DNA from 3 places in the Shewanella sp. SM20 genome. Region 2 is predicted to be linked to each of the others. Evidence: predicted binding sites of a transcription regulator. Region 2 holds the regulator's gene; each other region holds the start of a gene.
What was found. Region 2 encodes LexA, which represses DNA repair genes until DNA is damaged. Its sites were predicted from a motif close to TACTGTATNNNNATACAGTA; they were not measured.

Region 1 (10,739 bases), on a different contig from region 2:
CCTTTATTTGTATTTTTTTTAATTAACGCTTTTTAATGTAATTAAATTACACAATCATAGTGGGGTTAATGGCGATCTGCTTCACATAAAAACAGAAATAGTCCTGTAAACATCTAATAAGTAAGATATTACAGAATTATTTCTATTTGTTACCACAAATCGTTAGCGATTGATCAGATATTGATACAAGCCCACCAGCGGACTCGCTGTAGGTTTGCCGTAGAGCGGATCACCTTCTGTTGCACTGCCTGCGATATCTAAGTGTATGTAAGCCAATGGAATAGGGGCTGTTACACCATGGTCAAATAGCCCCGACGCTTTCAGTAAAAACGCCGCGGGATATTGATGTCCACGGGCGGTAATCGATGATGGCGCATTATTGGAAGATAATATTTCAGCAGCGCCTGACACATCGCGGATCTTAGCGAAGTCTTCAGGGCGTAATGTAGACACTTCAAAGGGTTCGCCCCATTGAGTCGCCTGCTGTTGTAAAGTGACAGCGCATTGCTGTGAACTCGCCACTGAGTTTTCCACCGCCGCGGGATAGCTGCCATAACAACGCACGACATGACCTGTGAGTGTTGCTACCGAAAACATCTCAGGCTTCACTGCCGACACGGCTTTGATGCGTAAATGGCTCAGTAAATCCGCCAGCACTAAGCGCCCTTCAGCATCCGTATTACCAATTCGTACCCGCACACCCGCATGGCTCGTAATAATTTCATCGGTCACGAAGGCTTCGCTGCCTATGCTGTTACGCACTAAACCTAACTCGGCAATCACTCGAATACCTTTAGGCTTTAGCATTGACAGAGTTTTAAATAAACCCGCCACGGCAGAAGCGCCGCCTTTATCACGACTCATACCCGCCATAGCGCCGCCGACTTTCAGATCGGCGCCGCCGGTATCGTAAATCACGCCCTTACCCGCAAACAGGAAAGTGCGAGTCACTTGACCCTCCGGCAGATACTCTAGTTTCACCACGCGAGGCTGATGACGACCGACGGCAAAAGAAGAACGCGCCACGGCGCTGAGTAGCGGATAATCACGCTCTAAAATATCTCTATCTTCTACCACTGCGGTTTTGATCACGCTGCCCGCTAAGGATTGCAGACAATAATCGGCAAAGGCTTTAGCCGACATGCGCTCAGGTTCAGTACCACACAAATCCCGCGCTAATAGGCGGCCAGCTTCTAAGGCATTGAGCAAATTGCTGTTATGGGTTGATGAAGATAATAACCCTATGGCCTCAAATGCAGGCGTTAAGCCAGTCGCTTCACGCAGCTCTAAGGTTTGCCACAGTTCTTGACCGCAGGCTAATGCTGCGACTTCAGAGGCAAAACTAAAACGTGAGTCCTTCGATGGCACTACATATAACAATGGACGTTTTGCGCCTGCGTCTTTTGCAATGGCAATCGCAGCCCTTGCAGCATTGGCATAGACTCGCACGTCCACATACTCGTCATTCACTTGGGTGACAGGGGCAATGATCAAACGCCCTCCCGCAAGCCCTGGGGCAAACAGTAATGTCGGGCTCTTACCCACGCGCTTATCCACGTGGGCACCGTGCTGAGCCAATAAACCTATCTCATCAAAACCGATAGAATCCAGATCGGGCGTCACCACCACAACCGCATCCCAGCCTTCACCATCAAAAATGGCATTTTCTGCTTTTACATCAACGAAGTTAACTTGAAACATGACCCATCCTTTTTCATTATTGTGCCTGCATTATTCCCGCTCTATCGCTTAATTACCAATCTAAAAGTGGTACCGACACTCCCAGAAAAAATCGAACTGGAAACTTTGGCTGCCAGCTCACCAAAAGCCTGTGACGCTGAGATTATTTGGCTGCACAGAATGTGGTAGAATGGCCGCAAATTTGCCCTATACCCACAAGACCTTATGAGGGACACTCAAGTGACAGCCTTAAGTCAGTTATACCCGCAGCCATTATGGCAATGGTTCGAACAAATTTGCGCGATTCCCCATCCATCTAAGCATGAGCAAGCCTTAAGCCAGCACATTCAAGCGTGGGCTAAAAGCAAACAACTTGCCGTCGTTGAGGATGCCGTTGGCAACTTGATCATCCGTAAACCTGCGACGCCGGGTATGGAAGATCGTAAAATAGTGGTTATTCAAGCTCATATCGATATGGTGCCACAAAAAAATGCCGATAAAGTGCATGATTTTACTAAAGATCCTATCGAAGCTTATGTCGATGGCGATTGGGTTAAAGCCAAGGGTACAACCTTAGGTTCAGATAACGGTATTGGCATGGCATCGGCTTTAGCCATTTTAGGCTCTGATGATATCAAGCACGGTCCATTAGAAGTGCTGCTGACGATAGATGAAGAAGCGGGCATGACAGGCGCCTTCGGTTTACAGGCTGGCATGTTAGACGCTGATATTCTGATCAATACCGACTCAGAGCAAGAAGGTGAAATCTACATGGGCTGCGCCGGTGGCGTTGATGCTCAAATCACCCTGCCTATGGTGTGGCAAGCCTCTGAGCAAAGTTACTCAGCCTTTAGCCTGCACTTATCTGGCTTAAAAGGGGGTCACTCTGGGGTGAACATTCACTTAGGTCGTGGCAATGCCAACAAGCTATTGGCGCGTTTCCTCTTTGAAAACGCAGATGATTTAGCGTTGGAGTTGACCCAATTTAGCGGCGGTTCACTGCGTAATGCGATCCCACGGGAAGCCAACATCAGCTTTATGTTGCCAGAAGAAAACGTCAGCGCCTTAAACGAAAAAGTCGCTGAGTTTGAAGCGCTTATCCGCACCGAACTCGCCATTGCCGATCCCGATATGCGTTTAGTGTTAAACACTATCCCAACGCCAAAACGTGTGATGAGCGAAAACAGCCAAAATACCCTGATCGATTTGCTGCATGTGTGCCCGAACGGCGTGATCCGCATGAGTGATGAAGTCGAAGGTGTGACTGAAACCTCGCTCAACGTTGGCGTTATCAGCACTAACGATGAAGAAGTCACTATCCTGTGCCTTATCCGCTCGCTGATCGATTCTGGCCGTACTCAAGTCGAAGGCATGTTAACTGCGCTGACCAACTTAGCCGGAGCCGATATCGATTTAAGCGGTGCTTACCCAGGCTGGAAGCCAGATAACAGCTCACCTGTAATGGCGATAGTGCGCGAAACCTATCAAGACATTTACCACAAAGAGCCAGTGATCATGGTGATCCATGCGGGTCTCGAGTGTGGCCTATTCAAGAAACCCTATCCAGACATGGACATGGTCTCGATTGGTCCCACCATTCGCTATCCACACGGTCCAGACGAAATGGTAAACATCACCACAGTCGGCCAATATTGGACATTATTATTAGCCGTACTCGAGCGCATTCCAGTCAAGGCTTAATGCTCTAACCTTACCCTAGCTCACTCAATTCAAGGCCACATCTGCTCAAGTCAGATGTGGCCTTATTTTTTACCGCGGATTCTATTTGTGAAAAAATGCCATCGATAAAACTTTTATGAAAGAACTGAATAACTTGAATTTTCTACTATAGTTGTTCTGTCTGACCCTAACGTATTTTTGCTTATCGCGCTTTTAGAGATAACCGCTTTCCCCTTCAATACTGTGACCTTAAGGAATAGAGATCATGAAATTTGGTAAAATCTTGTCAGCCGCCGCACTACTGCTCAGCAGTAACCTCAGTTTCGCCGAAGAAGTCCCCAAAGCCGTTATCGACCTAGCCGATTCACTGATGCCATTAGGCAGAGAAGTGGTACTGGTGAATGCCGTTAAAGCGCAAAATGCCCAAGGCAAAAGCTTAGATTCAATCAAAACATTAGATGAAAAATGGATTGCCACCGCAGGTATTGATGACTTTATGTCATCCCTGATGAACAACGAAGCGGCCAAGTTTCTCACGACCTTCGAAGCCAGCAAACCTTACTACCAAGAAATTTTCCTCATGGATAATCAAGGCGCGAACGTCGCTATGATCAGTAAAACTTCAGATTATTGGCAGGGTGATGAAGATAAATGGCAAAAATCCTTTGCCAATGGCAAAGGTGATAAACACATAGGTCCGGTCAAGTTTGACGAGAGCTCCCAAGCCTATCTAGTACAAATTTCTATTCCAGTGATGGATGGCGATGCTGCAATTGGTGCTATCACGATTGGGATCAACCTAGATCAATTTGGACTCTAATTGCCAGAGAACGCCAGTGATGGGCTGCATCCTCTTACCACAGAGGTTATTGCGGCTCTCACCTTTTCAGTGCATCAATCAAGGAGGGCGTGACTATGGAATGGTATAAAGATCTATCCGTTAATCAGAAACTGACTTATCCGAGTCTGCTACTCGCCGGCGTAGTCATCTTCGCCTCTTCAACTGGCATTTTAGGACTCAAAGCCTTAAATCACAGCGCGAATACACTCGCGCTTGAATACTTACCTAGCCAATCTGAACTCCTACAGGCCGATAAAGAGCTTTATCAAGCTCAAGTGGCCGAGCGCAGCCTGATGTTTGTTAACGTGGGCACAGACTCTTACAACGACCTTTTAAAGCAGCACACTAATAGTATCTCTCTGGTTAAAGAACATATTGATAAATTTGCCGATGTGACCACAAGTCCCATCGCTAAAGATAAGCTCAATGAGTTGAATCACAGTTTCGATACTTGGCGAGCGACAACCACAGAAATCAGTAATCAACGCACCCAAAATGGCCGTAACGGTAGAACGACGGCGATTGATCTTAGTTTCGGTCAAGCAGCAACGCAATTCGAGCAACTACACCAGAACATTAATCATTTAATCAATGATTTAAATAGTAATACTACCGCAGCGATAGCCCAAGTAGATGATGATGCCAATCATGGACAACAGATGCAGTTAATTGCCTTAGCCATCAGTCTCTTGATCTGTATACTCTTTATCGTTGCACTGCCTAAACTCATCAGCAAACCGCTGGCGGTTTTACTCGCAAAAATCCACGACATTACCGATGGTGATGGCGATTTGACCGAACGAGTCCACTTAACCTCTAAAGACGAGCTTGGTGATCTCGCCAAGGCATTCAATCATTTTCTCGATAACTTACACGGTATTATCTCGCAATTTAAACAGTCTACATCAGAGCTCAACACCGCTGCCGAAGGTCTAGCCAAAACCAGCGCATCAGCAAAACATACCTTGATGGATCAACAAGCTGCAACCCACAGAATCGCCGATGCCAGCGATCATATTGCCGCATCAGTGCAAGAAGTATCAGTCAGTGCCAGTCATGCCGCCGATGCCGCTAAACAAGCCGACGTATTTACCGCCGACGGTCAGGCAAGAGTGAAAAAAACCATCAATGTGATTCGTGAACTTGCGGGAGATGTAGGCACGGCAGAAATGCAGATCAATAAACTCGAACAGGAAGGCCAACATATCGGCCGCGTGCTTGAGGTGATTCAAGCCATTGCCGAACAGACGAATCTATTAGCCCTTAACGCCGCAATTGAAGCGGCGCGAGCAGGCGAACAAGGACGCGGGTTTGCAGTGGTTGCCGATGAAGTGCGATCCCTTGCCTCTAAGACTCACCAATCCACCGAAGAAATTAAATTAATGATCGCCAATGTGCAAAATGGCACTCAAAGCGCTGTGGCGGCGATTAATATCGGTAATGAAAAGGCTATCTCAAGCGTAGAAGCCGCCAGTAATGCCGGTGAAGCCTTAGCGCATATTGCAGAAATGGTGAGCCAAATTAGTGAGATGAACAATCAAATCGCCCTCGCAGCCAAAGCGCAAACCACTATGGCCAATGAGAGCCATCAAAATATTCAACACATTGCCGAACAGTCGGAGGAGAGTCTACGAACCACTGATGAAATCTACGCAGCAAGCGTACAACTCTCGTCAATGGCGAGTAATCTCACTGCGCTGGTCAGCCGCTTTAAACTGTAATTTGTTGAGAGTGAAAGCTTTTATATAAGTTACCTTTTGTAAATCAGTGATGTTTGAAAGGTCCCCTCAAACGAATAAGGGAGCATAAACCTGTCGCAGTGATTATCTGAATTCAGGTGCTCCCTTATATTTAAACAGCAAAGCTAGCACCGATTAGCAGCGCTTAACCACTAAGCCTCTTGCCGCGCGTAAGTTGACTAACATAGGTAACATCAACGCAAGGATCACTATCAGCATCCCTACCAATTGAATTTCCGTCACCGCCTGCCCCATGGCTAACGCCGTTAATGCTGCAAAAACGGGCACGAGATTAAAAAAAATCGATGCCTTAGCGGGGCCAAGCGCCTTAACACCGTTAATCCAAAACAGATAACCGAGCACAGTGGCGAACAAACCTATGTAGAGCACGCTAGAAAAAGCCGTTGCCGACAGTTCCATCAACTCCAGCCAAGGGTGAAACTCACCTCGGCCAAGCCCAACCACGGACATAGACACACTGGCAGCTATCATACTCAGCAAGGTAAAGGGCAACACAGGCAACCAATGGCCGACCCGTTGCGAACAAATGGTATAACCACTCCACGCCAACATGCCGGCGGCAATCATCACATCACCTTGGTTAAAACTAAAGTTGAGCAACTGCTGCACACTACCGTTGGTGATCACTAGCAGTACGCCCGCCAATCCACCCACTAAGCTAAACACTTGTTGTCTGCTGAGCCATTCACGCTGTAATAGCGCATTGACGATTGAAGTCACCAGCGGGCTGAGCGCCATAATCAAGGCACCATTGGCAGCAGAGGTATGCTGCAGGCCATTAAATAACGCCAGATTTAAGCCGCCCACACCAATCACACCCACTAACGCTATGACAATATATTGCACCAAACTCAATTTGGGCCAAGCCTGACGAGTAAAAACGATATATAACGCTAGAGTCACAGCCGCAATGGTAAAACGCCAGAAGACGAGGGACTCTCCTGACATCTCCTCCAGCACTCGCTTAGCAATCGGAAACACACTGCCCCAGCTAAAAACGCAAATCAGTAGACAAACGAATGTCATGTAAGGTGTATGGGATTTCATATCGGCCTCTAGGGAGGTAATTGGGATTGAGCTTAGTTTATAAGTTTCATATATTATTAAAACCAACAAGATTGAGAGCTTAAATTCCAAATATGAAACTTAATTATTCCTTAGACGATATGCGCTTATTTTGGGTGGTGGCACAGCAAGGGAGTTTTAAGCTCGCGGCGCAGCACTTAGGCATTCCACCTTCAACCTTAAGCCGTCGAATCAATCTGTTAGAACAATCCTTAGGTCTGCGTTTACTGCACAGAGACGCCCATAGAGTCAACCTTACCGCCACAGGTCAGCGGTATCTCGAACGCTGCGGCCCGCTATTTATCGAGTTAAACCAGGTATCTGGTGAGTTGCATGCGGATAAACATCAAGCGGTTGGCAAATTGCGGATCTCGGCGCCCATCAATACAACCTATCGCTGGCTAGGTGAATCACTCAACGCCTTCCAACGGCATTATCCCAATATTGATATCGATTTAAGTCTGTCGAACATGAATATCGATGTCAGTGAAAACGCCATCGATATCGCCTTTCGAGTGGGCGAACCTAAAGATCCCGATTGGATTGCAAGGCCACTTACCACGATTAGCTTTGTACTTTGCACCAGCACATCGGCAACGCAGTGGCATGCGCTGCAATCCATTGAAGAGCTGGATCAGCATCCGGTTATCATCGCCAAGCCCACAAAAACGTGGCGTTTACAGCACAATAGCACAGGGCAAAATGTCGAGTTTGAACCAAGGGGGAATATCAAACTAGCCGTCGATGATATGGCGATTGCCTGTCAGGCCGTGGTGGCGGGGCTTGGGATTGGACTCATACCCATCAGCATGGCGAGTGAACAGATACGAAGTGGCAAACTCATTCAAATACTGCCCGAGTGGCAAGGTATTCCGCGCACCGCCTACTTGATGTATCGCGATCGGGACAACCTGCCCTTACGGGTCAGACTGTTAATTGATTTTATGTTGGCGAATCCACCCGAGGCTTATTGAGCCAATGCAGGCATGAGTCTGCGGCTTATCGACTCAATAAACGGCTAGAGTGCTAAATCCAGCTGAGTCTGGCCGTTTAAGCTTGTGGCGACGACAAGAGTAGAATCAGTAAGGCCAACTGAAATCCCCAATAGACGAATGCCGCGGCCTTCTTGCCTTTCCATAGCCTGTGCGAGTAGCTCATAGAACATTACAATCGAGACTTCATCGCTGCGGTGCTCAATTGTAGTCTGCTTGAAATCGTTAAACTTAAGTTTGACCACCTGTTTATGTATTTTGCGTTCCTTAGCACTGCGACTTAAACGCAACGACAGTTCTTGGATCAAACTCGGCATCACCTGCTGGCACTGCTCTAAGCTATAAATATCCTTTGCTAATGTGGTTTCAACCCCCACTGATTTGCGCTCTCTGTCGGCAGAAATCCCCCGTTCATCTATGCCTTGGGAACGCTCAATCAACACACCACCAAACTTACCGAATCGCGCTAAGAGCTCAGGTTTAGAATAAGCTTGCACATCACCACAGGTATTGAGCCCGAGCAAAGAGAGCTTTTCTGCGGTGACTTTACCAACACCGGGAATTTTACGCAGCGATAAGGTCTTAACAAACTCAGAAAGCGTCTCTGGCGTAATGACATATTGGCCGTTTGGCTTGTTCAGATCCGAGGCGACCTTAGCTAAAAATTTTACTGGTGCGATACCAGCCGATGCGGTTAAACCCGTTTCGGCTAAGATATCGCGACGAATCGCTTGGGCAATCAAGGTCGCAGAGCCCTTATATTGTTGGCACTCACTCACATCCAAATAAGCTTCATCTAAGGAAAGCGGCTCAATTAATTGGGTATAGCGAGAAAATATTTCACGAATTTGTAGCGACACTTCTTTGTAAACCTGCATCCGGCCTGGTACTAAAATCAGCTCAGGGCACAACTTAAAGGCATAAGCCGTTGCCATTGCTGAACGTACACCGAATTTACGTGCCTCGTAACTGCAAGTACTGATAACACCGCGACGGTCGCTACTGCCACCCACGGCTAAAGGCTTGCCACGGTACTCAGGAAAGTCGCGCATTTCCACTGCAGCAAAATAGCAGTCCATATCGATATGAATAATTTTTCGCACGTTGAATTCCTCCAACGCCAAAATACTGTATATAAAAACAGTAATCAAGTATTCCTGATAGATTTGGGGCCAATAAGATGTGGCCTAGCGCTGAAAAAGAGAACAAGACAAGTGTGAGGAACAACAGACATGCTTAATAACTGAGTTTCCTAGGCCATTACACTCAGTGGCCTAGGTATTTACTCAACCTAACAATCTAAGGCTCACATCTTAGTTTGCAGGTAGTTTTGCAGCCCAACACGGTCGATAAGCCCAAGTTGTTTTTCGAGCCAATACATATGGTCAGACTCTGTATCGTCGAGTAATACTTCAAGGATTTCACGTGTCTGGTAATCTTGCTTCTGCTCACACAGTGCAATCACTTTGCGCAAATCGTCCGCGACCTTGTATTCGTAGGCGAGATCATTACGTAGCATCTCTTCTACATCTTTACCTATGTTCAATGCCTCACGGGCGGCAACATTGGGTGTACCTTCGAGGAATAAAATGCGCTGCACTAATTTGGCTGCATGGGCTTTCTCATCATCTGACTCATGGGCGATACGCTCATAGAGTTCATTCAGGCCCCAATCTTCGTACATATGGGCATGGACAAAATACTGATCCATTGCCGAGAGTTCTCCCGTTAGGAGTCGATTTAACGCATCGATAACGTCTTTATCGCCTTTCATATCTTGCTCCTATTGGTCGCTAATTTGCGATTGTAGATAATTTTGAATACCGGTTAGCGTAATGAGCTCTTGCTGCGACTCGAGCCAATCTAAGTGCTCTTCTTCGTCTTCGAGAATATCTTCCAGCAGATCGCGGCTCACATAGTCCTGTTCGGCTTCACACAAGCTGATCGCATCACGCAGCAATGTAAGCTGCTCTTGCACCATGGCCAGATCGCAGTCGAGCATCTCTTGGCTATGTTCACCAATGCGAAGTTTTTCGAGTTGTTGCAGATTCGGCAGACCTTCCAAAAACAGCACTCGCTCGATGAGCTTATCGGCATGCTTCATATCTTGGATGGATTTTTTGTATTCGACGTGGTTTAACTTCTCTAAGCCCCAATGTTTAAACATGCGGGCATGGAGGAAATATTGATTGATGGCGGTCAACTCACAGGTAAGCACCCGATTCAGTTGCCCAACCACTTTAGGATGACCTTTCATAAGTTACTATCCTTGGTAAGCGTGAAAAGATTGATCTAAATCAAGCTTCTAGCCTAGTACAATTTATCGACCAACTCAAATTATCTTTATATTTCACTCACTTAATGATGAAAAGCATTCTCATTCCAGCTTAGATTAACTTGCTATCCCACTCTAATCCCAAGGATAAATCTCAAATGATTAACCCGTGTAAGAAAATACGAGGCAAAAAAATAGCCCCCTAAATCGGAGGCTATGATCGAATCAAGACTATTTAGATAATGCGGTCTTTCGTTAACTTTTCACGACGCGCTTCTTCAGCGGCCATACGACGTTTACGTTTGTCACAAGGGTCATCACAATCACACGCTTTTTCAATCCCTAGAACACCTAAACCGCCACAACTTCCTTCAACGGCTTTGCGCTTGATGAGATAACCAATCGACATGAGCAAAAAGAAGACTAACAAGATCACAAATGCCGCG
Region 2 (10,739 bases):
ACCGAATAACCTTTAGCAAACAGCTGATCTAAATACTCACGAAATACTGCGGTGTACAGCTTATTGCCATTAAAACTACGGCGGATAAAGAAGGCACCACCGCGACGGAACATAGGTCCCGCGGGCCAGAAATTGAGGTTAATGCCGGCAGCAATGTGCGGCGGAACCATGCCTTGATAATACAAAATATACGATAACAGCAGGTAATCCATGTGGCTGCGATGGCAAGGCACATAAACAATCTCGTGGCCATCGTGGTGTAACTGCCGAACTTGCTCGGCGCCTTTAATGTTGATCCCGCTGTAAAGCTTGTTCCACAGCCAAGTTAAAAAACGCTCGGCAATACGCACTAAACTGTCTGAGTAATCGGCAGCGATTTCATCGAGATACTCAATAGCCGTCTCGCGCGCTTGGGTCTCAGAAATCTTTTTACTGGCGGCTTCTTCTTGAATCGCTTTGCGCAGCGACTCAGATTTGAGTAACGAATGAAACAGTGCTTGGCGGTTTGGCAGCACAGGCCCTGTCATTACCTTACGTTGACGACGGAAATGCACGCGCGCAACCCGTGCTAACTTATGGGCAATCCCCATGTCGGTGCCATGTTCGTCAGCCATGTAACGCAGGGATACGGCATTCGAAAACTGCACGAAGTTATGTCGACCTAAGAACAGAATCATCAAGCACTTGCGCAACCAAGTCGGGTTTTCCCGCTCAAATACGGCCGCCTTCATAGTGTCGTCTTCTTTCCCTGGCGTGCGACCCCAATACAAGCTCACGGGCACCAGTTGAATATCCAATTCAGGACGTTCCTTATGCACGGCTAACAAACGCATAAAGCATTCGAGGAAAGGCTCATTACCAGCACGTTCGCCAAACAGTGGCTTACGTCCTTGAAGACAGACAACCCGAGGCGCAGTCACACCATTAGCCACTAGAGGCTCATAAGGGCTTGGTAAACCTAACTTAGCCGTTATTTCGCTCAAAGCAGCTATGTCACTAAGGGATTCAGTTTTCATCACATAAACAAGGGGTCTGGAAGCATCCAGATTCAGATCGGCAAAGGGATCCTGAGGCACCACAATAGTGTGCACTAAGTGTTTTTGGATCCAACGTAATGATTTCAACCAAAGAGAGTCGTGTTTAGGCATTATTCTTATGCAATTAAGTGCGTTTACTAGCCCGATAGAATACCAGACTATGGGCAATATTCGCTAATTCTCTCCAACATAGCTAAAAAGTGGTTAATACTTGCGCTGCAAATAATACTGTATATACTAACAGTAACTGTATAGAAAAACAGGAAACACCATGAGACCTTTGACGCCACGCCAAGCTGAAATTTTAGAGCTAATTAAACGAAATATTGCCGATACTGGCATGCCACCCACTCGGGCAGAAATCGCAACCCGTTTAGGTTTTAAGAGCGCCAATGCGGCTGAAGAACACCTTAAAGCGTTGGCAAAAAAGGGCTGCATTGAGATCATGCCAGGCACATCTCGAGGCATTCGTCTGCCTGCGGAAATCGAAGATTTGACTGAAACAGGTTTACCGCTCATCGGCCAAGTGGCCGCAGGTGAACCTATCCTCGCCCAAGAACATGTTGAACAGTACTACCAAGTCGACCCAAGCATGTTCCATCCCGCCGCCGATTTTTTACTGCGAGTAAAGGGTGACAGCATGAAGAATATCGGCATTCTCGAAGGTGATTTGCTGGCAGTTCATAAAGTAGAACAAGCTAGAAATGGTCAAGTGGTTGTCGCTAGAGTCGATGACGATGTCACTGTTAAACGTTTCGAAAAAAAAGGTAATGTGGTCTATCTACATGCCGAAAATGAAGATTACTCCCCGATTAAAGTGGATTTAGGCTTCCAAAGTTTAACAATTGAAGGACTCGCCGTCGGTGTGATCCGTAATGGAGATTGGCTATGAATAAACTACTTGGCAATGCCCCCCGCCATCCGGGCTTGTGGCTCGATGAAGTCCGTGATGCCGACTATGACTGGCACCATGCGCCTATCGCCTGTATGCCAACTAAGACTCAAGGTCGCCAAGAATTAATTCATCTGAGTGCACAACTCGCTCAGTTAAGCCAACAGGGCCGTTGGTTAGTGCTCATCAACCCACCAAGTATTGGCTACAAGCAAATGCTTGCCAGCGCAGGTGTGCGTATGGATAGAGTTTTGCTGGTACATGCTAAAGATGAAGTCGAAACCCTGTGGGCGATGGAAAAAGCCCTGACAAGTGGTACGTCCAGTGCAGTCATTACTTGGACTCAATCATTAGATGCGCGGGATAATCGACGCCTACAAATCGTGGCTAAAAGTGCCCGAGCTATGGGCATAGTGCTTGAAGACGTAAACAGTCACTTACATGCCGACGTACGCATTGAGCAAGGCAATCTCTTCGGTCAGCAATCTTTTTTTAGCGCTGTACACTAAATATTCATTTAATTTTTTACCTTGAAAGCCGCCTCACCTATGAATGTGAGGCTTTTTTTTGGCAATTTTTCAGATAATTAGATAAATAAGTGATCTTGATCAATATTTAAACAGCAAGTATGGTTGGTTAAGTCGGTGATGATATATCACCTTCCGTGGTCAATGAATCGAGTATTTATCGAACTCGAAGCGCCACTAAAAATAGAGAACAGATTTATTTCAGCAGTATGTGCCAGCGTGGCTAATTACCAGCAGTAACAATACTTGATTAAAAGTAACAGCCGCCAACGCACGTTGAAGTCAAAAAAGCTTTTTTGGGAACTGAAGAGTTTGCATAGAGTTGAGACTTACTGTGTTGCTCTTCTTTGTAGTTGCTATTCGCAATTGGCAGAGGAGAAGTCTTGTGAAGCAATTGTTGTATTGTTTACTCGTGGTGCTTTTCGCACCACCGTTGACCGCCGCAGACATGCGGTTCAACATGACCCCTGGCGTGACCGAGATCAGTGGCAAGGTTTATCACTTGCACATGACCATCTTGTATATCTGCTGCGCAATAGGCCTAGTGGTCTTTGGCGTCATGATTTACGCCATGATCAACCACAGAAAATCCAAAGGCGCTGTCGCGTCCCACTTTCACGAAAGCACTAAAGTTGAAATCGCTTGGACGATTCTGCCATTTATCATTTTGATCTTAATGGCGATTCCAGCGACAAAAACTTTAATCGCAATGGAAGATCCCAGTAACGCCGATCTCACCGTAAAAGTGACGGGGTCCCAATGGAAATGGCATTACAGCTATTTCGATCAAGATATTGATTTTTATAGCATACTGACAACACCCAGAGCACAAATCGAAGGCACCGAAACCAAGGGTGAAAACTATCTATTGGAAGTCGATAAACCGCTCGTTCTACCGATAAACCGCAAAATCCGCTTTCTGATGACTTCAGAGGATGTCATCCATTCTTGGTGGGTACCCGCCTTTGCCATTAAGAAAGATGCCAACCCTGGATTTATCAATGAGGCCTGGACTCGCATCGACAAACCCGGCATTTATCGTGGTCAATGCGCCGAACTCTGCGGTAAAGACCATGGTTTTATGCCTATCGTAGTACAAGCCTTACCCGAAGCCGAGTTTGAGGCTTGGGTCACAGAGCAAAAACAAGCCGCAGGTGCTGCGGCTGAAGCCGCTCAAGCCGCTTTATCACAAACCCTAAGTAAAGAAGAGTTGATGACTCTAGGCGAACAAGTTTACCTCGGGCACTGCGCAGCCTGCCACCAGCCCAATGGCGAAGGATTGCAAGGCGTATTTCCGCCCCTTAAAGGTAGCCCGATTGCAACGGGACCGCTCAGCGGCCACCTTGAAATTGTGCTCAACGGTAAAACGGGTACAGCCATGCAAGCGTTTAGTAAACAATTGACTGCACAAGAAATCGCGGCAGTGACTACCTACGAGCGTAATGCTTGGGGCAATAATACTGGAGATGCAGTGCAAGCCAAAGACGTCAACGAGTACATGAACGGCAATTCTGCACAAACATCCGCCGCGGTACCAAGCAGTACAACCCCGACACCCGCTCCTGCAAAAGACGTCTCAGCTGCAGTCGATCCCGCAAGCCTCCCCACACTCAGCCATGACGCCCTCATGGCCGAAGGTGAAACTGTCTACGCGACCTTCTGTGCTGCCTGCCATCAAGTGACAGGTGCAGGAATACCACCCGCCTTCCCCGCGCTAGTGGGTAGTGCTATCGCCATTGGACCAGTCGCCAATCACATCGATATTGTGATGCACGGCAAAACGGGCACGGCTATGCAGGCATTTGGCAAACAGCTTAGCCCACAGCAACTTGCAGCAGTCATTACCTATGAACGCAATGCTTGGGGTAACAATACCGGCGATACAGTGCAACCTGCTGATATCGCAAGTCATGGACAGTAGGGGATAATGATGAGCACTACGACTCAAGATCAAACCGCAGCCCATGATGACCATCATCATGGTGCGCCAAAGGGCATCATGCGCTGGCTGCTAACCACCAACCATAAAGACATAGGTACTTTGTATTTATGGTTCAGCTTCATTATGTTCTTAACCGGTGGCGCTATGGCCATGGTGATCCGCGCTGAACTCTTTCAACCTGGATTACAATTGGTCGAGCCCAACTTTTTCAACCAAATGACAACTGTTCATGGGTTGATCATGGTATTCGGCGCGGTAATGCCGGCCTTTACAGGGCTAGCTAACTGGCTGATCCCGATGATGATAGGGGCGCCAGATATGGCGCTGCCACGGATGAATAACTGGAGTTTTTGGATACTCCCCTTCGCCTTTACTATTCTTCTCAGTTCGCTGTTTATGGAAGGTGGCGGACCTAACTTTGGTTGGACCTTCTACGCACCACTATCAACAACTTATAGCCCAGATAGCACGGCGCTCTTTGTATTTTCTATTCACATCATGGGGATAAGTTCGATCATGGGCGCGATCAACGTGATTGTGACCATAGTGAATTTACGCGCGCCAGGCATGACATGGATGAAGTTACCATTGTTTGTCTGGACTTGGCTTATCACGGCATTCCTACTGATCGCAGTTATGCCCGTACTCGCGGGCGCAGTGACTATGGTGCTGACCGATAAGTTTTTCGGCACGAGTTTCTTCGATGCGGCGGGCGGCGGCGATCCTGTGATGTTCCAGCATATTTTCTGGTTCTTCGGCCACCCTGAAGTTTACATCATGATCTTGCCGTCCTTTGGCATCATCTCTGCCATAGTCCCAGCCTTCAGTCGTAAACCCTTATTTGGCTATGCATCCATGGTTTATGCTACGGCTAGTATTGCAATTCTGTCGTTCCTCGTGTGGGCGCACCATATGTTCACCACAGGTATGCCAGTGTTTGCCGAGCTGTTTTTCATGTATTGCACTATGTTGATTGCAGTGCCAACTGGGGTGAAAGTGTTTAACTGGGTTGCCACTATGTGGCGCGGCTCACTCAGTTTCGAAGCGCCCATGCTGTTTGCTGTAGCCTTTATCATACTCTTCACTATTGGCGGTTTTTCGGGATTAATGCTCGCCATTACACCCGCCGACTTCCAGTACCACGATACTTATTTTGTTGTGGCACATTTCCATTATGTGCTCGTGACTGGTGCGATTTTCTCCATCATGGCAGCGGCCTATTACTGGCTACCTAAGTGGACGGGACACATGTACAACGAACGACTGGGACAATGGCATTTCTGGTGCTCGGTGATTTCAGTCAATGTGCTATTTTTCCCGATGCATTTCCTTGGGCTGGCAGGAATGCCAAGGCGTATCCCTGACTACTCGATTCAATTTGCCGATGTTAATCAAATCGTCTCGATTGGTGGGTTCGCCTTCGGCTTATCGCAATTGATTTTCTTAGTATTAGTAATTAAGTGCATCCGTGGCGGCGAAAAAGCTCCCGCTAAACCTTGGGAAGGTTCCGAGGGTTTAGAGTGGACATTGCCAAGCCCTGCGCCTTACCACTCCTTCACGACACCACCTGAGGTGAAATGAAATGGCAACCCAACACCAGCAAGATAAATCTAAGTCAAATCGTAAACTTATCAGCATGTTAGTTATAGGCTGTATTGGCATGTTTGGCTTTGGATTCGCGCTGGTGCCGCTCTACGATGTGTTGTGCGAGCAACTCGGTATCAATGGAAAACCCTCCAATACCGCGAGTAGTTATCAAGCAATCACAGTAGATACAAGCCGAATAGTGACTGTGGAATTTATTTCTCAGGTACAAACAGGCATGCCATGGACATTTGCGCCACAAACCAAACGGCTCGAAGTTCACCCTGGCGAGCTAATCCATACGGCATTTTTGGCGCGCAATATGTCCGCTAAAGCAACTATTGGCCAAGCGATACCTTCAGTTTCGCCCGGCCAAGGTGCCGCTTATTTTAATAAAACAGAATGCTTTTGCTTTAATCAACAACCCTTAGCGGCGGACACTAGCGCTGAGCTGCCGCTCATTTTCTATGTGGATCCTCAGTTACCTGAGTCTATCCATACTCTGACCCTCTCTTACACTCTCTACGACATTACCGACAAGCAGTTAGCGTCTGCCATAGAGCAAGGAGCTGCAAAATGACAACGAAACATCAGTCTTACTACGTTCCATCCCAAAGTGTCTGGCCTATTGTAGGTGCCATTGGCTTGTTCTTAATCGCCTCTGGTGCAGGCCTTTTCGTGCAACAGTTGAAATCAGGTGCATCCGGTGGCGGTTATGTGCTGCTGGTTGGGATAGCTGTGATCCTATTCATGCTGGTAGGTTGGTTTAGAACCGTGATCCAAGAGTCGATGGCAGGGCTCTATTCTAGCCAAATGGATCGATCGTTTCGCCAAGGTATGAGCTGGTTTATTTTTTCGGAAGTTATGTTTTTCGGGGCTTTTTTCGGGGCACTATTTTATGCCCGCATGTTCGCAGTGCCTTGGCTCGGTGGCGCATCGAATAATGCCATGACCCACGAAGTACTCTGGCCTCAGTTTGAAGCTATTTGGCCGCTCATTACTACGCCAGATGGCACTAAAACCCAAGCTATGCCATGGACTGGACTGCCATTAATCAACACTATCGTACTGCTAACCTCCTCAGTTACCTTACATTTCGCCCATGTCAGCCTAGAAAAAGGTAAACGTTCTGCCATTACTCTCTGGCTTGGTATCACCATACTCTTGGGTATGGGTTTCCTTGCCTTACAGGCAGAAGAATATATGCATGCCTACCGGGAAATGGGACTCACCCTAACCTCTGGGATTTATGGCAACACCTTCTTCCTGTTAACTGGCTTTCACGGCATGCATGTCACTCTGGGGACTCTCTTTTTATTCGTGTTGTTTTTCAGAGTGTTGAAGGGGCACTTTAGCGCAGATAAACATTTTGCGTTCCAAGCGGGGAGTTGGTATTGGCACTTTGTGGATGTGGTCTGGCTGTGTTTGTTTATTTTCGTTTACGTTCTCTAGTGCTTTAGTAAGGTGTGGGATTGGGGCTAATCAGCCCAGTCCCTAAGGCCACCAGCAATAACAAGATAACGAGCACGGAGAAAATCACTCGCCGACCAAGATAACGGCTCATAGGCACTTTTTCATCACCTTTCACCATAATAAACAAGGCGCGACCTAGATTAAAAATGATGAATAGCAACAGCAGAACTAAGACCAACTTAAAAATGAACAGGCTATTCATACAATATCCTCATGTTCTGCTGAATAAATTAACGGTTTTTCTACTGATATTGACTGTGGCTGTATTAACTATATTGGTCAAGTTGGGTTTATGGCAGTTAGCCCGTGGTGAAGATAAAACGACGCTTTTAGCCCAAATGGAAGCAAGGCAAGCTTTGCTGCCATTAAGTTTTGAGCAGCTCCAACTCAAGGTCGGCAAAGAAGGCGTAACGGGTTATCGACTGCAAGTACGCGCCACTCCCGCAAGCTCACAAATCTGGCTGCTGGATAATCAAATCTATCAAGGTCAAGTGGGCTATTTAGCCTTCCAACCATTGCAAGTAGAAGTTGAAAAACCTTGGTTGCTGGTCGAGTTAGGCTTTGTTGCCGCAGGCTCCCATCGGGATGAGTTACCCCACATCACTCCCCTAAGCGGGGCATTAAATATCGAAGGCAGGCTTTATCAAAAGCAAATCAATCCCTTGAGCCAAGCTTTAATGGCAGAAACAGGGACAAGTATTCGCTTTCAAAATTTAAATATGCCCGAAATGGCTAAGGTATTAGGGCACCCAGTGTTACCTGTCGTGTTGCAACCAGAGCAATTACCTTCCCTCACATTGCCCCATCCTTGGCAACCTTTCCCACTGTCAGCACAAAAACATTGGGGCTATGCGTTGCAGTGGTTTTCGATGGCAGCCGTATTTGCAGGACTAATGCTGTGGCAAGGGATTAAATATGTAAAACGCCATAGCGCCCAAACAGTCGCAAACTCAAGGAGCAAATAGGGAAATTCGTACCATACTTAGCAAGACACTAATAAAACTAAATAAATATAAAACAATAAATTAGGGATAATTTGAATGAGAGGAGCAAGCATGAACTCCCAGAATAAATCTAAACACAAAGCATTAGGGCTATTACTGCTGGCGTTTATTGCCCCCGTAGTGATTGCTAAGCTAGTGCTGAGCCTGAATTTATACCATGGCGGTGCCACCAATCATGGCGAGCTGATCAGTCCCGAAACCAGTTATGCCAGCCTTGGGGTTGAAAATTCTAATCCCAAAGAATGGCAACTACTGTATTTATTGCCCGCCAAATGCAACGATACTTGCCGCGAACGCCTGTATATTTTGCGCCAAAGCCACACAGCGTTAGGGCCAGATCAGGCGCGAGTAGAACCGCTCATCCTCACCCATCCCGACAGCGATCTTAACGCCTTAAGCGCCTTTCACTTCAACACTCGCCCCGCCAATGCAGACTTAAGCAAATGGTTAGATGAACAGCAGCTAATCATAGTCGATCCCTTAGGCAGCTTAGTCCTGCGCTACCCTCAAGTGCAGGGCAAAGAAGCACATTTAGCTCAAGGCAAGGCGCTGATTGCGGATCTGCGTAAGTTGTTAAAACTGTCGAGGGTAGATTGATGCAACTAACTTGGATCCTACGCTTAACCTTAGTCTTTACCCTATTGGTGATTTTAATGGGCGCTTACACCCGTCTATCGGATGCAGGGCTTGGCTGCCCCGATTGGCCAGGCTGCTACGGCCATATTAAAGTGCCCACCCAAGACCATGAAATCGCCCATGCGCAAACTATATTCCCAGATCACGATATCAATCCAGAGAAAGCTTGGCTGGAAATGATCCACAGATATATCGCAGGCGGACTTGGCTTACTGGTGTTGTTCATCTTAATTTTGTGCTTAAAAACACCTGAAGCACCCAAAAAGTTACCGGTCATCATAGTGCTGCTGATCCTCTTTCAAGGAGCGCTAGGCATGTGGACTGTGACCATGAAACTCATGCCAATAATTGTGATGTCGCATCTTATTGGTGGCTTTAGCCTAATCTCGCTGCTGTTACTCCTTTACCTGCGAACCCGATCTCGGCGTATATTTAATAGCGAAACCCATCCTCGGCATCTCGCACCGTTAGCGTTGGTGAGCCTATTCGTCCTTGTGGGTCAGATTATGTTGGGCGCTTGGACATCATCGAATTACGCGGCGCTCGCCTGCACCTCTTTACCCATCTGTGAGGGAAATTGGGTAGATAACTTAGCAATAGCCGAGGCATTTTCACCGTTCCAAGGCCAACACCCTAGCTTCGAATTTGGGGTACTCGATTACCCTGCACGAATGACTATCCACGTAGCCCACAGAATTGGCGCTATCGTCACTGCCAGCTTGTTACTCGTGCTCGCCTACCGATTATTTGTGGGCGCTACGGGACTTAAGGCTTTAAGCCTTTTATTAGTGGGACTAGTCATACTACAAGTGAGCTTAGGTATTTCTAACGTAGTGATGCATTTGCCACTCGGTATTGCCGTGTCTCACAACGGTGGTGCGGCACTACTGCTACTGACCTTAGTCACAATCAACTATTTTTTATGGCGCAAAGCATAAGCGAGGGATCCAAGATGGCAAAACCACTCTCAATCACCAGTAGCCTGCCCACTTTCAGCGTAACATGGCGCGCCTATTTTGAAATGACCAAACCTAAAGTGGTTGCACTGATGCTGCTCACAGTCTTAGTCGGCATGTGTCTTGCTGTGCCCCATGCAGTCCCCGTTCAACCTTTAATCGCCGGTATGCTGGGTATTGCTATGATGGCGGGTTCTGCGGCGGCGTTGAATCATCTGATCGATCGCCGTATCGATGGCTTAATGGCACGCACCTACAATCGCCCGCTACCCAAAGGGCGTATTTCGGCCACACGCGCGTTAATTTTCGCCGCTAGCTTAGGTAGTCTTGGCTTTATCGTCTTATATTCCTTAGTCAATCCACTCACAGCTTGGCTGACCTTTGCCAGCCTGATTGGCTATGCCTTGGTTTATACAGCCTATTTGAAACGCGCAACATCACAAAATATTGTGATCGGCGGCCTTGCGGGAGCCATGCCACCCTTGCTGGGATGGACGGCAGTAACGAACGAATTTCACGGCCATGCGTTATTGCTAGTGATCATCATTTTTACGTGGACGCCGCCACATTTTTGGGCACTGGCCATTCACAGACGCGCCGAATATGCCAAAGTAGATATTCCCATGCTACCAGTCACCCACGGTGTCGAATTTACGAAAACCTGCATCTTGCTCTACACAGTATTGCT
Region 3 (10,739 bases), on a different contig from region 2:
TGACCTTAGTGCCTGTGACGGTATTCCTTTATCGTGCCCAGCAAGGTGCCGCTGCGCCTGCGGATATTTTCTTGCCGATTTTACTGGCTACTTCGGCATCGACATTGGCGGGCTTGCTGGTTGTGGCGTTAGTGCAGCGGATTTCATTATTAAACTCAGTGGTGCTCGGTTATGGCGCCTTGATGCTCTCAGGGTTAGTGGCGAGTGGTTTTTATCTGATGACCTTAAGTGCTGAGGCCATTGGCACAGTGTCGACGGCAATGGGCAATGGTATTTTGCTGTTATTGGTATTTACCTTCGTGATTGTTGCGGGCATCCGTAAGGTGGCGGTTTATGATGAGTTTATTGAAGGGGCGAAGGCGGGTTTTGCTCAATCTATCCAGTTGATCCCTTATTTGCTCGCCATGTTATTAGCGATTGGTTTACTGCGCGCATCCGGCGCCTTGGATTATCTGTTGCACTTGATTGCCACTGGTGTGCGGATATTGGGTTTTGATACGCGTTTTGTCGATGCAATGCCGACCGCGCTAATGAAACCTTTTAGTGGATCAGGCGCTAGAGCCATGATGCTTGAGACAATGGATCACCACGGAGTAGATTCCTTTGCGGGTCGATTAGCGGCGATTTTTCAGGGTAGCACTGAAACCACTTTCTATGTTCTTGCTGTGTATTTTGGTTCTGTGGGTATTCGCCATGGACGCCACGCCTTAGCTTGCGGTTTAACCGCGGACTTTGCGGGGATCAGCGCCGCAATTGCTGTTTGCTATTGGTTTTATGGTTAACAGGATGGCAAGTGTCTTGAGCACCCTAGAATGTGCCAATAACAGTTCGAGAAGCTAAAAATAAATCAGGCGCATTATGCGCCTGATTTATTTGTAAGAGCTTTAATATTAGTGCGTTGGTGTAAGTATTTTGATGAAAAGAATTACTGGGCTGGTGCCCATTGCTGCCATTCGTTTTCGGCTTTGTGTTGCAATCTTAATACTGTGCCAGTCGCTAAACGATTATCCCCTTGAGTCGTGTCCTTAGTCGCCACATTGATGCCGCCAGCGAGTAAGGTTTCCAGCGAGCCCGCTTCGATTTGTGCACCTGAAAAGAGGCCGACATCGACTTTAATCCCTGAGGCATCCCAGAACTGACTGCTTTGATTCACTAAGTGACTGTACTGAGCCTCGATATGGGCCTGCATCAATACACTATTACCCTGTGTCGATAGGCTATAACCGTCGATTTGACCGACTTTAATCCCTCGGAAGAAGATAGGTGTGCCGACTTTCATTGAGCCTAGGCTAGTATCTTCTAGAATGAATTTCAGCGCATCTTCGGCAACATTGGCATAGCTGCTGGCAGCGAGGTTGGCAACAAACTGGGTCGCTTTTTGACTGCCCTTACCCGGTAATACTCCTATGTAAGGACCTGTGATCAGCGTTTCTGGCGCTTTGATCCCCGCCAGAGAAATTTGTGCATCCACTAAATGATATTCACAGTCACTGCGGCTGAAATGTTCGGCATATTCCCCGTAGAGATATGCGCTAGCTGTGAGTGTATTAAGATCCGCATTGAGCTTCACCTGCGACACTTCACCCACTTGATGACCTTGATAGCGAATCGCGGCCTTGGCCGTCAGTTTGCTGGAGGCGGGTAATGTGAGGCGAATTGCCTGCGCCTGAGTTAATGCCAACTGCTTGCTCTCATAGAGTTTTAACGGGGTTGTATTGCTCACTTTGTCATTGCTATCAAGCAGTCCCAGACTGATGCTGCCCTTTAATGCCCCTTGTAGCGGGGCAACGGCGACATCAATACCGGCAAGACTGGCACTGATATCCACGGCGCTGTTACGCCAGAATACTTTTGGCTTTTTCAGCAAGGGTTGAAACTGTTTGTCTATGGCGAGCTTGATAGCGAAGTCTTCGGTTTTGCTTTGCCAGTTCACTGAGTCAACTGTGCCAATTTGCATTTTTTTATAATAAATCGGTGAGCCTTGGCTGACATCGGCGCCATCTTGACTGATTAACGTTAAATGCACTTGCTGCTGACGATCATAAAAAGCTGTCGCGGCATCCACAGAGCTAAAGAGGGTCAGAGCGCTGTTAGCAGCTAAAGGTGTGTCGCTTTGACCTTGGATCAAGCTAACTGCACCTTGAGTGAGCGTTGTAAAATCCCTTGCTTTGACTGAGACCCCGTCTAACGATGCGTTTACCGTTAATGCCGACTCAGGCACAAAATAGCTGTCGATGCGAATTAGACTGGCAAACTCAGGTTGTAGCTCGAGTTGGTATTCCACTGCCGATAAATCTTTGGTTAACTTAACCGCAAGCACTGAACCAATGGGGATTTGCTTGAAGCGAACTTGAGCGCCCGCTGAAATGCCCATGTTTTCGGCTGAGGTTAAGGTCAAGAAACGCTTCTTCGATTGCAGTAAATCAGGCGCTTTGGCTTGTAAGGCAAAGCTGCTTGGTACCGCGCTTTTGGTGTTGATGCCTGGCAGGAAGTTGATCACGCTACCTGTCAGTAAGCGTTCTGGATTCTTAATGCCTGAGAGGGAAATATCAGCACCTTCAAGCCAAAACACGCCGTCGTTAGTTAACAGTGAACCGTATTGAGGTTCAAACTTAGCCACGGCTGTAACACCATTGGACGTGAGTTGTTTACTTAAAATACTGCCAATGCTCATGCCGCGATAAACGATGCGGGTACCTTTGTCGATACCGTTAGCGTCAGCCATGGTTAGGTTTATTTCTATGCCGCCAAGGGCGGTGGTTTCTGAATCATAAAGCGAAAAAACGTCACCGTTTTTAGCTATGTCTGCTTTATCGTCAGAGCTGAAACTCACGCCGCCAGCCAGAATGGATGCCAAACTCTCTGAACTGACTTTAACTCCAGTTAGTGAAGCATCAATTTTGACGCCAGAAACATTCCAAAAGTGAGAATTTTTCTTCACTAATCGCGCGTATTGCTCTTGAATGAAAGCGCTGATAATGACTCTTTGATTGCCATCTAAACGATAGCTGACCACGCTACCCACAGGGATTTGGCGGAAAAATATTGGCGAGCCAACATCGAGCGAACCGAGTTTATCGGAGGTCAATTCGACCATCACACCTTCTGAGCCGATTTGCATCGGCGGCGGTTGGCGTTCTGCCTCGAAGAAGGTTGATGCATTGCCTTTACCGGGTTGAATAGCAATGTAGTTACCGGAAAACAGCGCATCTAAGCCTTCAACACCTGTAATACTTGCTTTAGGTGTGACAAGCCAGAAGAGGGTTTCTTTATTCAAGAAAGGCTTAGCGCGGTAGTCCATCATGACCTTGACGTTCACACCTTTGAGATCGTCATCTATGCCAATGTCTTTCACTTTACCGACAGTCAAACCTTGGTATTTGACTAAGGTTTTACCCACATCAATCCCTGTGGCGCTCGGAAAGTGAATTTGAATTTCAACCCCCGATTCTTTAATGCTCTTAATGCCCAGCCAAGCACCTAATGCCAACGCGACAATAGGAAGCAGCCAAATGGGCGAAAAGAGTTTTTTCTTTACAACTTTCGGCGATTCAATTTGTGTCATCTTGAGGTTCCAATCGATCCCAGAGTAAACGAGTGTCTAAAACTTTTGCGGCTAACTGAGTTAACAGAATAACCAAGGCAAATGCGGTAGCCGCAGGCGCGGGTTTCGCGTCGAGTAATTGTCCCATGTTCACTAATGCTACTGTGATTGAGATGACAAATAAATCGAGCATTGACCAGCGGCCAATCCATTCGATGATGTGAAAACCCACCATCAATTTCTTTTTTGAAATCGGAATATCAAAGCTGATCGCACACAGATAAATGGATAAGCCGATGATTTTAATCCATGGTACTAAAATACTGGCGGTAAACACTATGATGGCAATAGGCAGCATATCTGAATGCACTAAATGCAAAATGCCCGAAAAAATGGTGTCGTGCCGCACTTGCCCCTGATTGGTCAGCATAGTGATAGGGTAAATGTTGGCTGGCACCAGCAAGATGGCAGCGGTAATCAACAAAGCCCAACTTTTTTGCAGGCTGGAATAGTCTCTGACGTGCAACTCAGTTTCACAGCGCTGACAGTGCGTGAGTTCACTGCTGTTGAGTTGGCGACACACTTTACAGAGACATAGGCCGATATCTTTACCTTGTTGTTTCATATCAGCTATGACCTTCCAATAACGTCCACATATGTTCTAAATCGTATTCTCTTTGTAGAAACAAGGTCACGAGAAACAGCATAGTGAAGCAAAATGTGCCCATACCAAAATAAATGTCCGAAAAATCAGATAGCTGAAATGATGAAACTAAGAAGCTGATCACATAAATTTCCAGCATAGTGAGCTGCGATAAGATACCATGAAATTTTAATAACTGCTTCAATGAGTTACGCCAAAAAAGGCTACTCAACCCCCATTTTACAATTAAAATCTGTGTCAATATCGATAACAGTAATAAGCCTGGACCTATCACAGCTGCGGCAAGTACGGCGACACCTACAACCCAATAGCCTTGGTCAAATACTGCAAATGCCCCTTGGAAAACCGTAGTAGTACGAATACTGCCGAAAAAGTGGATCTCGAGTACGGGTAAAAAATTGGCAGGGAAATAAAACACTAATGCCGAAATACATAGGGCTAACATACCATTCACAGAGCAGTATGGCGTGTCATAAAGTGCAGTGCTGCAACGAGGACAGAGTGCTCTAACGCCGCTTGGCAAGGCACGTTTGCGGACTGCTAAATCGCAGGAGCGGCATAGGGTTACTGAATTTTCTGCTGCGTTTTCATGCATATAAAAATATATATTAGCCTAATAGGAGTAATAACAGCGAGATCGGTGCAAAGTGTCGTGCTAGTTAGCTGTTAAGCCACGTCTAGCGCTTTATAATCTTGGCAACGAAAGTACGCTAATAATATCAGATTAATCAGAACACTTGCATCACAAGTTCAATCTATGTCACTCTAGTTACTGTATATAAAAACAGTGCGAGGGCAGTCATGGCAGTAATAACACAGTTTGTCGTGGTCAGAGAAGGGGTTGAAAAGATGACATTCACATCTAAGAAGGAGGCTGATGCCTACGATAAGATGCTCGATATCGCCGATAACCTTATCCCCTTCATTCAAAAAGCTGATTTGGGTATAGATGAAAGTGTGGGTGAAAAGCTCGCATTCTATTTTGCTAACAATAAAGATGAGCTGACGAACTTGCTTAAAGGCGCCGTTCAGGTTAATAGTACGCCAACGAATCCGCCTGCAGCGAAAAAAGCGGCTAAAAAGACCGAAGCAGCAGAATAAAATTGTTAGGAAATGTAATGAAATCGAAATTTTATGAGTCACTTAACCGTCAAGCCTTGGCCTTGTTGGAAGGGGAAGATGACCTTGTTGCGGCGATGGCGAATTTTTCAGCCTTGCTCAATGATAATTTAACTGAGCTGAACTGGGTGGGATTCTACGTCATGCGTGGCGAACAACTGGTACTAGGCCCGTTTCAAGGTAAAGTGGCTTGTACACGCATTCCGTTAGGAAAAGGTGTGTGTGGTACAGCAGCATTCACTAATCAAACTCAGCGAGTGGCTGATGTCCATCAATTTGATGGTCATATTGCCTGTGATTCTGCCAGTAATTCTGAAATCGTTGTGCCAGTTCGTGCGCAAGGTAACGTGGTTGCCGTGCTCGATATTGATAGTCCTATCTTCGATCGTTTCGATGAAGAAGACCAAAAGGGGCTGGAATTACTGGTTAAAAGTTTTGAAAACTGCCTATTTGATTAATTTGCGTACAATAACGCATAATTCATAGTCGCAATCGGTGGCGTGCGCCTTATAATATGCGCCTGCACGCATTAAGCTGGTTTGATTGGCATGCAATGAATAAGCTTAGTGTTTTGAGCTGACAAAATTTGTTAAGGTATATTTTTTAACTTTAGTAAACGCGGCTAGGATGCTAATTTGTACGTTGACTCAATATTGAGTTTAACGAAGATAAACGACATGTAAGAAGCTGATATATATCACCTCGAATCGATGTCCCTTTTTGACTGTGGAAGTAATGATGGAATCAACAGAAAAGTTGACCGACACCAATGCAATTTTGGCGTATTTGTATGAAACATTTCCTTTGTGCTTTATTGCTGAAGGTGAAACTAAGCCATTAAAAATCGGATTGTTTCAAGATTTGGCTGAAAGGTTGGCTGATGATTCTAAAGTCAGTAAAACTCAGCTCAGAGTTGCCTTGAGACGTTACACCAGCAGCTGGCGCTATTTAAAGTGCGTTAAAGCGGGCGCACAACGCGTAAACCTGGATGGCGAACCTTGCGGCGAGTTAGAGCAAGAGCACATTGATCATGCTCAAGCCATGTTGAAAGAGAGTCAGGATAAGGCCAAAGCGAAACGTGCAGCACTTGCACCTAAGCCTGCGGCGAAGAAAGCACCTAAAAAGGTGGCCGTTCCTCAGCGTCCTAAAACTGAGCGTCCTGCTAAGCCTGCACCAAAAGCTGCAGCGCCAGTCGTCAATTATGTTCAAGCACAATTGACTGATTTAACGAAAAAACAACGCGTCAATGTTAAATTAGGTATGACACCCGTAGCCGGTGTGATTACTGACATTAACAAGGAAGATATTCATGTTCAGCTTGATAGTGGCCTAACGATTAAAGTTAGAGCAGAACATATCCTGCTGTAATCATTTATTAAAACGGAGTAACTTGTTGATGCGAAAACTCACTTTGGCTACCTCGATCGCCACTGTTTTTGTCGGATTCTCGGCTTGGGCCGTACCACCCACGATTCAAATCAGCGAGTTACCCACTCTCAAGCAGGAAGCGCAACATAAGGTTGCGAGCAAAAGGGTAACGGACTTATACACTCGTTCGCACTATCATAGATTCAATCTTGATGACGCCTTTTCTGCGCAAATTTTTGATCGTTATCTACAGCAGTTAGACTATCGCCGCAATGTGTTAACCCAAGCGGATGTCGATAGTTTTAAACCTTATGCAACCCAATTCGATGACATGCTCAGTTCTGGTGAACTTGAGCCTGCCTATAAAATGTTTGATATCGTCCAAAAGCGCCGCTATGAAGGCTTTGTCTATGCTTTATCTCTATTAGACAAAGAGATGGATTTTTCTGCGCCCGGTGATGCCTATGAGTACGACCGCGATGAGGCCGCATGGCCAAAAGACCAGACAGAAATTAATGAGTTATGGCGTCAACGTGTTAAATACGATGCACTAAATCTTAAACTCACAGGTAAGAAATGGCCTGAGATTGTTGATATCCTCCAAAAGCGTTACAACAACGCCATTAAACGGCTGATTCAAACTAACAGTGAAGACGTGTTCCAAGGCGTGATGAATGCCTTCTCCCGTAGCATTGAGCCACATACAAGTTACCTTTCACCACGCAATGCTGAACGTTTCCAAATGGAAATGAACTTGAGCCTTGAAGGCATTGGTGCTCAACTGCAACTTGAAGACGATTACACTGTCATTAAAAGTTTAATTACTGGCGGCCCTGCTGCGGGCAGTGAAAAACTGTCGCCGGAAGACAAGATTGTCGGCGTCGGTCAAGAAGGCGGTGAAATTGTTGATGTGATCGGCTGGCGTTTAGACGACGTGGTTGATCTGATCAAAGGTCCTAAGGGCAGTAAAGTTGTTTTGCAAATTTTACCGAAGAAAGGCGGTTCGAATGCGAAGCCGTTCGACGTTACCTTAGTTCGCGACAAAATTCGTCTTGAAGATAGAGCTGCAACCTCTAAGGTGATTGAGCCTAAAGACGGCGAGTACGCAAATCGCAAAGTCGGTGTGATCCAAATTCCTGGTTTCTATATGAATTTGTCGCAGGACGTTGAAAAAGAGCTCGTGAAGTTAAACGACGCCAAAGTAGAAGGCATAGTCATCGACCTTAGAGGTAACGGTGGTGGTGCATTAACGGAAGCCGTGCTGCTGACGGGACTTTTTATCGATATGGGCCCTGTAGTGCAAATTCGTGATGCCGATGGACGAGTGTCTGCGCATCGTGATAACGACGGTAAAACCAGTTATGCAGGACCATTGACTGTGATGGTTGACCGTTACAGTGCTTCAGCCTCTGAAATTTTTGCTGCCGCATTGCAAGATTATGACCGTGCACTGATTGTCGGTGAGTCGAGTTTTGGGAAAGGCACAGTACAGCAGCATAAGAGCCTAGGCCGTATCTACGACATGTATGAGAAGCCAATTGGCCATGTGCAGTATACGATTCAAAAGTTCTACCGTATTAATGGTGGTAGTACACAGATTAAAGGTGTGACCCCCAACATTGCTTACCCAAGTGCGTTGGAGCCGGGCGAGTACGGTGAAGCTGAAGAGAAAAATGCTTTACCTTGGGATAAAGTGCCAATGGCGCAATATGGTACGCTTAATGATGTTACGCCTGAGTTAGTGACTAGCCTTGAATCTAAGCACCTTAACCGTATAAAAAACAGCGTAGAGTTTGCCTATATCAATCAAGATATTGCCGACTTTAAAAAGCATCACAAAGAGAAAACTGTGTCTCTGGTTGAAAGTGAGCGTATTGCTTCCCGTGAAGCCGATGAGAAAAAAGTCCTCGACAGAACAAACGAGCGTCGAGTCGCCAATGGTTTAGCACCGGTTAAATCAATGGAAGACATTAAAGACGACGCTGAATTGCCAGATGCATTTTTAGACGAAACCGCTTATATCACCTTAGATATGGCTGATGTGCAAAAAGTGGCTAAAACTAGTGCTAAGTAGGCGCTAGTCGAGTCGATTTATCCGATATCAAAACGCGCTTATGGCGCGTTTTTTCTTATTTAGATCAGCGTTAAAGGGATCGAAATGACACAAGCTCAAGCAAAATACTTAAAAGATTATCAAGCGCCACTTTTTACGATAGAGACTATCGATTTAGCATTTAATTTGGCTGGCAATGAAACCCAAGTGCAGGCGATCAGTCGTATAAAACGCACTTCAAAACATGCACAAGCCTTAGTGTTGGATGGCGAAGATTTGACCGTTGTTTGGCTGACTGTTAATGGTGATGCTGTGCCTTACCATGTTAGTGCAGGTCAATTAGTTCTAGAAACTGAGCTTGATGAGTTTGAGCTGAACATTATCACTAAGCTCGATCCTGAAGCTAATTCGAGCCTTGAAGGGCTCTATATGTCCGATGGTGCCTACTGCACGCAATGCGAGGCAGAGGGCTTTCGACGTATCACTTATTTCCTTGATCGCCCTGATGTATTAGCTAAATACACAGTTCGTATTGAAGCCGATAGCGCCGCATTCCCGTTTTTACTGAGTAACGGTAATTTGATTGATCAAGGTGAGTTAGATGGTGGACGCCATTATGTTTGCTGGCAAGATCCATTTCCAAAACCAGCGTATTTATTTGCCTTAGTCGCTGGCGATTTTGATCTATTGCAAGATGAGTTCATTACTCGCAGTCGCCGTAAAGTGATCCTGCAAGTGTTCGTTGATAAAGGTAATTTACATAAAGCACACCATGCGATGGCATCACTTAAGAAATCCATGGCATGGGATGAGAGCCGTTTTGATCTTGAGTATGATTTAGATATTTACATGATAGTGGCCGTCGACTTTTTCAATATGGGTGCGATGGAAAACAAAGGCTTAAATATCTTTAACACTAAATATGTGCTTGCAGATACCTTAACGGCCACCGACGAGGATTACCACGGCATTGAATCGGTTGTAGGCCATGAGTATTTCCATAATTGGACAGGAAACCGCGTAACGTGCCGCGATTGGTTCCAGTTAAGTTTGAAAGAAGGCTTAACGGTTTTTCGCGATCAAGAATTTAGCTCAGATTTAGGCTCTCGTGCTGTGAATCGAATTCACGCAATTAAAGTGATCAAGAATCAGCAATTTGCAGAAGATTCTGGCCCTATGTCCCATCCTATTCGTCCAGAATCTGTCATTGAGATGAATAATTTCTACACTGTGACTGTGTATAACAAGGGCGCTGAAGTCATCCGCATGATGCACACTTTGCTCGGCGAAGAAAAGTTTCAGGCGGGAATGAAACTGTATTTTAAACGCCACGACGGCCAAGCTGTCACCTGTGATGATTTTGTGGCGGCAATGGAAGATGCCAGCGGCGTGGATTTAACCCAATTCCGTTTATGGTATAGCCAAGCCGGTACGCCGATTGTGACTGCGATGGACAGTTTTGATGCGCAAACGGGCGTTTATCAATTGACCCTTAAACAAAGTCTAGTGAACTGTGCATCACCGCTGCATATTCCGTTTAGCTTAGAGCTCTTAGATGCGAAGGGCCATTCTTTAGTGAATGAGATTCTCGATTTTACTCAAACTGAACAAGTGTTTAGCTTTGATGGACTCACTCATAAACCCGTCGCTTCGTTACTGCAAAACTTTTCCGCTCCCGTCAAATTACAATATCGATTCAATGTGGATCAACTCGTTCACTTGATGCGTTTTGCTAGCAGCGAAGTGGCGCGTTGGGAAGCTTCTGTGACCTTAGTGAGCCAAGCTATTTGGCAAAATGTGGCGAGTTTACAACAGCAACAAGCTATGGCTCTCGATCCCCGTGTGCGCGATAGTTTTAAAGGTGTGTTGTTAGATACTGAGCTTGATCCGGCATTGATCGCCGAAATATTAGCGATACCTACGGCTTCGGCTTTGATTGAGCAAACAGAGAATGTTGATCTAGATGCGTTAGCTTTAGCACGTGAATTTGT

Region 1: a site for LexA is predicted at 9,145-9,164, ahead of dinB (DNA polymerase IV). Genes of this name have one in related genera too.
Region 3: a site for LexA is predicted at 4,979-4,998, ahead of L5M18_RS03955 (YebG family protein). Genes of this name have one in related genera too.

What each region holds. Positions count from the first base shown of each region.
Region 1 is NZ_JAKKRK010000003.1:83,726-94,464, forward strand. It holds gene L5M18_RS02310 (leucyl aminopeptidase family protein) at 163-1,701, opposite strand; gene L5M18_RS02315 (aminoacyl-histidine dipeptidase) at 1,921-3,381, shown strand; gene L5M18_RS02320 (cache domain-containing protein) at 3,626-4,180, shown strand; gene L5M18_RS02325 (methyl-accepting chemotaxis protein) at 4,276-5,922, shown strand; gene L5M18_RS02330 (DMT family transporter) at 6,076-7,008, opposite strand; gene L5M18_RS02335 (LysR family transcriptional regulator) at 7,101-8,000, shown strand; gene dinB (DNA polymerase IV) at 8,045-9,121, opposite strand; gene bfr (bacterioferritin) at 9,325-9,792, opposite strand; gene bfr (bacterioferritin) at 9,802-10,275, opposite strand; gene nqrM ((Na+)-NQR maturation NqrM) at 10,529-10,739, opposite strand, start outside.
Region 2 is NZ_JAKKRK010000012.1:29,689-40,427, forward strand. It holds gene plsB (glycerol-3-phosphate 1-O-acyltransferase PlsB) at 1-1,148, opposite strand, end outside; gene lexA (transcriptional repressor LexA) at 1,309-1,929, shown strand; gene L5M18_RS07030 (cell division inhibitor SulA) at 1,926-2,438, shown strand; gene coxB (cytochrome c oxidase subunit II) at 2,842-4,377, shown strand; gene ctaD (cytochrome c oxidase subunit I) at 4,387-5,979, shown strand; gene L5M18_RS07045 (cytochrome c oxidase assembly protein) at 5,981-6,562, shown strand; gene L5M18_RS07050 (cytochrome c oxidase subunit 3) at 6,559-7,434, shown strand; gene L5M18_RS07055 (DUF2909 family protein) at 7,439-7,657, opposite strand; gene L5M18_RS07060 (SURF1 family protein) at 7,656-8,420, shown strand; gene L5M18_RS07065 (hypothetical protein) at 8,511-9,056, shown strand; gene L5M18_RS07070 (COX15/CtaA family protein) at 9,056-10,033, shown strand; gene cyoE (heme o synthase) at 10,048-10,739, shown strand, end outside.
Region 3 is NZ_JAKKRK010000005.1:96,537-107,275, forward strand. It holds gene L5M18_RS03935 (nucleoside recognition domain-containing protein) at 1-782, shown strand, start outside; gene L5M18_RS03940 (PqiB family protein) at 926-3,565, opposite strand; gene L5M18_RS03945 (paraquat-inducible protein A) at 3,552-4,169, opposite strand; gene L5M18_RS03950 (paraquat-inducible protein A) at 4,171-4,803, opposite strand; gene L5M18_RS03955 (YebG family protein) at 5,010-5,309, shown strand; gene L5M18_RS03960 (GAF domain-containing protein) at 5,327-5,785, shown strand; gene proQ (RNA chaperone ProQ) at 6,066-6,695, shown strand; gene prc (carboxy terminal-processing peptidase) at 6,724-8,769, shown strand; gene pepN (aminopeptidase N) at 8,854-10,739, shown strand, end outside.